2 linked regions of the Cohaesibacter gelatinilyticus genome follow. The protein of the gene in region 2 interacts with the protein of the main gene of each other region in a pairwise test. Links are inferred from orthologs where the notes say so. Each region holds a gene or a part of one and is shown on either strand. Other genes may lie near its edges. The genes, in order: CRO57_RS13910 and sfsA.

What was found.
Region 1: the proteins of sfsA (region 2) and CRO57_RS13910 interact in binary tests that used the Escherichia coli proteins (3 or more experiments, as listed by UniProt). The link is inferred for Cohaesibacter gelatinilyticus from one-to-one orthologs.

Annotation. Positions count from the first base shown.
Region 1 is NZ_OBEL01000003.1:13,663-16,932, forward strand. Bases 35-2,972 are described here. They hold CRO57_RS13910 (glutamate-5-semialdehyde dehydrogenase), read left to right. Parts: upstream 35-835; coding sequence 836-2,110; downstream 2,111-2,972. Other genes in these bases: proB (glutamate 5-kinase), read left to right, coding at 35-799; CRO57_RS13915 (nicotinate-nucleotide adenylyltransferase), read left to right, coding at 2,141-2,794; rsfS (ribosome silencing factor), read left to right, coding at 2,941-2,972. In the rest of the region: more of proB, read left to right, coding at 1-34; more of rsfS, read left to right, coding at 2,973-3,270. UniProt on the Escherichia coli protein: Catalyzes the NADPH-dependent reduction of L-glutamate 5-phosphate into L-glutamate 5-semialdehyde and phosphate. The product spontaneously undergoes cyclization to form 1-pyrroline-5-carboxylate.
Region 2 is NZ_OBEL01000001.1:1,898,193-1,901,301, reverse strand. What follows is about bases 331-3,107. They hold sfsA (DNA/RNA nuclease SfsA), read right to left. Parts: upstream 2,185-3,107; coding sequence 1,477-2,184; downstream 331-1,476. Other genes in these bases: CRO57_RS08605 (competence/damage-inducible protein A), read left to right, coding at 2,326-3,075; map (type I methionyl aminopeptidase), read right to left, coding at 494-1,330; radC (RadC family protein), read right to left, coding at 331-483. Outside these bases: more of radC, read right to left, coding at 1-330. UniProt on the Escherichia coli protein: Binds to DNA non-specifically. Could be a regulatory factor involved in maltose metabolism.

The sequences.
Region 1 (3,270 bases), on a different replicon or contig from region 2:
TGATACCGAAGCACGTCGCCCTTATCTCAATGCTAGGGCCACGCTTGCGACCTTGCTGGAACTGGGCGTTGTACCAATCGTCAATGAAAATGACACGGTCGCCACATCCGAGATCAAATATGGCGACAATGACCGTCTGGCCGCACGTGTAGCCACCATGATCAGCGCCGATTGTCTTGTACTGCTCTCTGACATTGACGGCCTCTATACCGCACCACCGGCATCCAATCCCGATGCCAGGCATCTTCCCGTGATTGAAAAAATCACCCCGGAGATTGAGGCCATGGCAGGCAGTGCCGGATCATCCCTTGCCAAAGGCGGCATGACCACAAAGATTGCTGCTGCAAAAATCGCTGTGAAAGCAGGCACATCCATGGTTATCGCCAACGGTGCTGGCTACAATCCGTTGCAAGCCATTGTCAGTAGCGCAAAATGCAGCTGGTTTTTGGCTAAAGCCAGCCCGATCACCGCCCGCAAACGCTGGATCCATGGCTCACTGGAACCCCATGGAATGATCATGCTGGACGCCGGTGCAGTCAAAGCGCTGCTCTCCGGTAAAAGCCTGCTACCAGCAGGTGTCACCAGACTGGAAGGCGCCTTCTCTCGCGGGGACGCCGTCATTTTAAACGGACCGGATGGAGAAGAAATCGCCCGTGGTCTGGTCGCGTATGATCGAACGGAAGCCGATAAAATTATCGGTCGGCAATCCCATGAGATTGCAGGCTTGCTTGGCTACGATGGTAGAGCCGAAGTCATCCACCGCGATGATATGGTTCTGAGCGAATTCGAAAATAGATAACAGATTTCAGATTTAAGCCTTGAGGGGAACAGGCAAATGAATGACATGACAGGCAATGTGACCGAGATCATGATGACATTGGGTCAAAAAGCTCGAACCGCCGCCCGAGAGCTCGCCAACGCCCCGACAGCACAAAAAAACAAAGCCCTGTCCGAGGCTGCAATTGCTATTCGCGCATCGACCAAGGAAATCCTCGCCGCGAACGCAAAAGATGTCGAAAAAGGCAAGAAGGACGGCATGGCAGCCTCCTTCCTTGATCGCCTGACACTGGATGAGAAACGCATTGACGCCATTGCCCAGGGGTTGGACGCCATTGTCAAACTACCTGACCCTGTTGGCAGTATCATGGCTGGATGGGATCGTCCCAACGGCCTGCATATTGAACGCGTTCGCACCCCCCTCGGTGTGATTGGTGTGATTTATGAGAGCCGCCCCAATGTTACAGCCGACGCAGGTGCCCTATGTCTGAAAGCTGGCAATGCCTCAATCCTGCGTGGTGGCTCGGATAGCTATCATTCCTCTCGTGCCATTCATGCCTGCTTGATGCAGGGCTTGAAAGCCGCGGGCCTGAGCGAGCATTGCGTTCAAATGGTACCAACCACAGACCGCGCAGCTGTGGGAGAAATGCTCAAAGGTCTGGGTGGCAATGTCGACGTGATTGTGCCCCGAGGCGGCAAGGGTCTGGTTGGCCGTGTTCAGGATGAAGCACGCGTGCCGGTCTTCTCACATCTGGAAGGTGTTTGCCATCTCTATATCCATGAAGCAGCGGATGCGGAAAAAGCACTGGCAATCGCCGTCAACGCCAAGATGCGCCGCACCGGAATTTGTGGCGCAGCAGAAACCCTGCTGCTGGATCGCAAGCTCGCGCAAAGCCATGCCAAACCGATTGTAAAAGCCCTACAGGACGCCGGCTGCACTATTCATGGCACCGAGGAAGTAATTGCGCTGACTGATAATGTGGTAGCAGCGAGTGATAAAGACTGGCACACCGAATATCTCTCAGCCGACATCTCTGTGAAACTGGTCGACAATATCGCAGAGGCCATCGATCACATCGCGACCTACAGCTCCTCTCATACAGAGAGCATCATCACTGAGGATGCCAAGGCTGCTAGCCGTTTCCTCAATGAAGTGGATAGTGCCATTGTCATGCATAATGCCTCCACTCAATTTGCCGATGGTGGCGAATTTGGCATGGGCGCCGAAATCGGCATCGCCACCGGCCGCATGCATGCCCGTGGCCCGGTTGGTCTGGAGCAATTAACCAGCTTCAAATATCGCGTTCACGGCACCGGGCAGATTCGTCCATAATTGTGAACGAGAAAGCTGGACCCAAACTCCATGAGCCGATCACCCAATCACGGCACGCGCATTCCACCTATCGAGCCCGGTATGACCATCGGGCTCTATGGAGGCAGCTTCAATCCACCTCATGACGGGCATCGCCATGTCGCATTGACAGGTTTGAAGCGCTTGGAGCTGGACAAGATCTGGTGTCTGGTCACGCCGGGCAATCCGCTCAAGAACAATTCCAGCCTTCCTCGACTGGAAGAGAGACTGGAGCAAACAGCCAACATGATGGATCACCCATCCATCTCGCTGACCGGGCTCGAGCAGCAACTCAGTTCCGGCTATTCCGCCAAGACCATTCTCTGGTTAACCAGGAAATATCCGCAAAATCGCTTTGTTTGGCTCATGGGAGCCGATAATTTGGCCAATTTTCATCATTGGCGGCAATGGAAGCGCATTTTTGCCACTTTACCCATTGCAATCATTGACCGTCCGGGTTACAGCCTGTCGCCTCTTTCTTCCAAGGCAGCCCAGACTTATCAACGCTGGCGCCTGCCAGAAAAAGAGGCGAAAGGCCTATCTGCCAACCGCGGCCCCTGCTGGGTTTTCCTCCATGGACCGCGGTCACATCTGTCATCGACACTGCTGCGCGAAAAGAAGCGCAAGGGTGAGGGCACTGGCAACAGCCTTGATAATGTCACATAGAATGACTTAGATTATAAGAGTCGAGAGATTCGACGGATCAACCTTCGCTCACATTCTTGGCCAGTCTATGGGGGCCATACCGAGCAAGGAATGATCCAGTTTTGGAAAATGAGGTGCATTTGTCCACCGCAACACAAATGGAGACCATGCCCAACGGCCTTTCTCCCCAAGCCCCTGCAACAGATCGCAAGGATCCAGAGCAAGCGCTTACCCTGATCTTGTCGAGCCTGGATGATTCCAAGGCTGAAGACACCCTTTCCATCGATTTGCGCGGCAAGTCTTCTCTTGCCGATTTCATGATCATCAGCTCTGGTCGGTCCCACCGTCATGTGGGAGCTGTTGCTGATCGTCTGCTGCGTGATCTGAAGGATAACGGGTTCGGCAATGCCCATGTCGAAGGTCTGCCAAATTGCGACTGGGTGCTGATTGATACAGGCGATCATATCGTCCATATCTTCCGCCCGGAAGTGCGTGAG
Region 2 (3,109 bases):
ATAGACAGGTGTATGGTCGATTGTGCCTTCTTGCTGAACTTCATCTGTTATCAAGGTGTTTCTTTTGTCCAAAAACAGGACACGAAATTGCTCGATATCATTGAAGGCCATCGAGGTGCGACAATGATCCAGAACTGCTTTCCAGGATGAGAGAATAGGGCGCTTCTTCACTTTGCCATGGGTGAAATGCGCGGCAGCGGCTTGAACAATCTTGAGTTCAGTAACAACCGAAGGACCTATTCCAGGAAATTCCTCGAGCAGATGATCTGGTGCAGAGACAACTTCCGAAAAGCTGCCAAAACGCTCAAGCAACTGTTTTGCCAGTGGTTTGATATCGCGGCGGGGGATGGCGCGAAAGAGGACTAGTTCCAATAGCTCATAGTCATGCAGAGATTCGGGACCGGATTGGCGAAATTTGTGCCTTAGCCTTTCCCGGTGGCCCATATAATGGGGTTTTGCAGATGTATCCTCAGATCCCGCCATATTGGTTCCGTCAGGCTGTTCCACTCGAATAAGGAGGCTTATGAAGTCCGCCGGGAGAGGTGGTAAAGATCTCGCAGCCATCTTCTGTAATGCCAAGAGAATGCTCAAATTGAGCTGAGAGGGAACGATCTCGTGTAACCGCTGTCCAGCCATCAGCAAGCACCTTTACATGCGGTTTTCCGAGATTGATCATGGGTTCGATGGTGAAGATCATGCCTGGCTTCAAGGTCACGCCTTCGCCTTTACGACCATAATGCAAGATGTTGGGGGCATCATGGAACAGGCGGCCGAGGCCATGGCCGCAGAAATCACGAACCACACCGCAGCGCTGTTTTTCCGCATATTCCTGAATAGCTGCGCCGATGTCACCGGTTGTGTTGCCCGGCTTGGCCATATCAATGCCGATCATCAGACAATCATAAGTCACGTCGATCAGTCGTTCTGCTGCTCGCTTTACTTTACCAACCGGATACATGCGTGAGGAATCACCGTGCCAGCCATTGAGGATATAGGTGATGTCGACATTGACGATATCGCCTTCCTTCAATGGCTTGTTATTGGGGATGCCATGGCAGACCACATGGTTGATTGATGTACAGCAGAATTTGGTGTAACCGCGATAGTTCAACGTTGCGGGCAGGGCGTTATGTTCTTCGCCAAAAGCTCGGAAAAAATCGTCAATTTCTTGTGTAGTAACACCGGGTTTGACCAATTCGGCAACCTTATCAAGGGCAGTAGCTGCCAGTTGACCAGCGGCTCTCATACCAGCAAAGCCATCTTCTTCATAAAGATGTATATCACCAGTGTTACGCATGGGACCTGTGGGCGCCGGGATGTAATTGATCATACTTGTATGTTCCAGACTTTAACGCATTCAGAATGCTTCGCTCTTGTGCTTCTTTATGGATATATCTGATATGGATTGGTTGCAAACCCTCTTGCACTTGTTTGCAACAAAATGTGGAGCTGTTTGTCCGCTTTTGGTGTGCTTGTTTATCCTTGAGAGCGAAATGGTATCGGATCAGTCAATGTGATCTCTTCCGTGGTGATTTTGCAAGCATATCCATAAGCCTCAACGCCTCGTTCGATTGCCTTATCGAAGGCCTCTCCATACGCAGGATCGATATCACGGGCGAAGTCAAACTGCTGTGCATCCGTTCTCTGAATCAGGTAAAGCATGACAGCTCGGTGGCCTTGTTCAACCATATCGGAAAGTTCTGCCAGATGTTTGGCACCGCGTTTGGTCACCGAATCGGGAAACTCGGCCAGACCAGCCTCGCGAAGCAAATGAACATTCTTGACTTCAACGTAACAATCACGTTTTCCATCTGAGCGAAGGAGCAGATCAATGCGGCTGTTTTGACCATATCTCACTTCTCTCTGAACATGCTCATATTCTGTCAATTCAGGAATGGCTCCGGCAAGAATGGCCTCTTCAACAATGCGATTGGGATGGGCGGTATTGATTCCGACCAAGGCCCCATCTACTTCCATGAGTTCCCAGCTATAGGCCAGTTTTCGCTTCGGGTTGTCAGATTTTGAGAGCCAGCAAAGACTGCCTTCGTCTTTCAGTCCCATCATTGAGCCCGGATTGGCACAATGGGCAGTGATAACGTCGCCGTTCTCCAGTTTCATATCGGCAAGAAAGCGTTTGTAACGTTTAAGAAGGCGGGCAGGGATGAGAGGAGTTGGCAGTTTCATTTGGCTCTAAATGCTTTAATGTGCTGACTATGGGAGCAATATGCTCGCATATTGTGGGCTTGTGGTGGGTGCACCCATGAGGTAAAGCGAAGTGCATCCGATCTCAAGCCACTATAGTGGATGAAGCGAGAGAGCATGGCAATGGATGCAGATTTGGTAACGGCAGGTGTTTTGGTAATTGGGGATGAAATCCTCTCGGGTCGCACCAAAGACAAGAATGTCGGTTTCATTGCCGATTATCTGACGCAACTTGGTATTGACCTGAAAGAAGTGCGCATTGTTGCGGATGATACAGATGCGATTGTAGAAGCCGTCAATGCCATGCGTGCATGCTGGACCTATCTCTTCACCACTGGTGGCATTGGGCCGACCCATGATGATATCACCGCAGATTCCGTGGCTACCGCCTTTGGTGTGAGGATCGACCATGATCCGCGTGCTGTAGACATTCTCACCCGTCATTATCAGGCGGGTGAACTTAATGAAGCACGCATGCGTATGGCGCGTGTTCCATTTGGTGCAGACCTGATTGAGAACAAGGTTTCCAGTGCACCGGGTTTTCGTCTTGAAAATGTCCATGTGATGGCAGGGGTGCCATCGGTTATGCAAGCCATGATGGACGCTATCGCACCCACTTTGCGAACCAATAGCGCGCTATTGAGTGAAACCATCGATACAGGTGTTGGCGAGGGGCTAGTGGCGGAACCTTTGCGGATTGCACAAGAGCGTCATCCTGAGGTTGTGATGGGGTCCTACCCCTATTTGAGAGATGGCCTTTTTGCGACAAAACTTGTGCTGCGTAGTCGCGAGCAAGACAAGTTGAAAGCGGCATGTGAAGATATTGAGACCATGCTGGCTGACCTGAAGGGTCAAAGGCAGGCACAAATTTAGAGCGCGTTCCTTTGACTGGAAGGTCTTTCCTTTT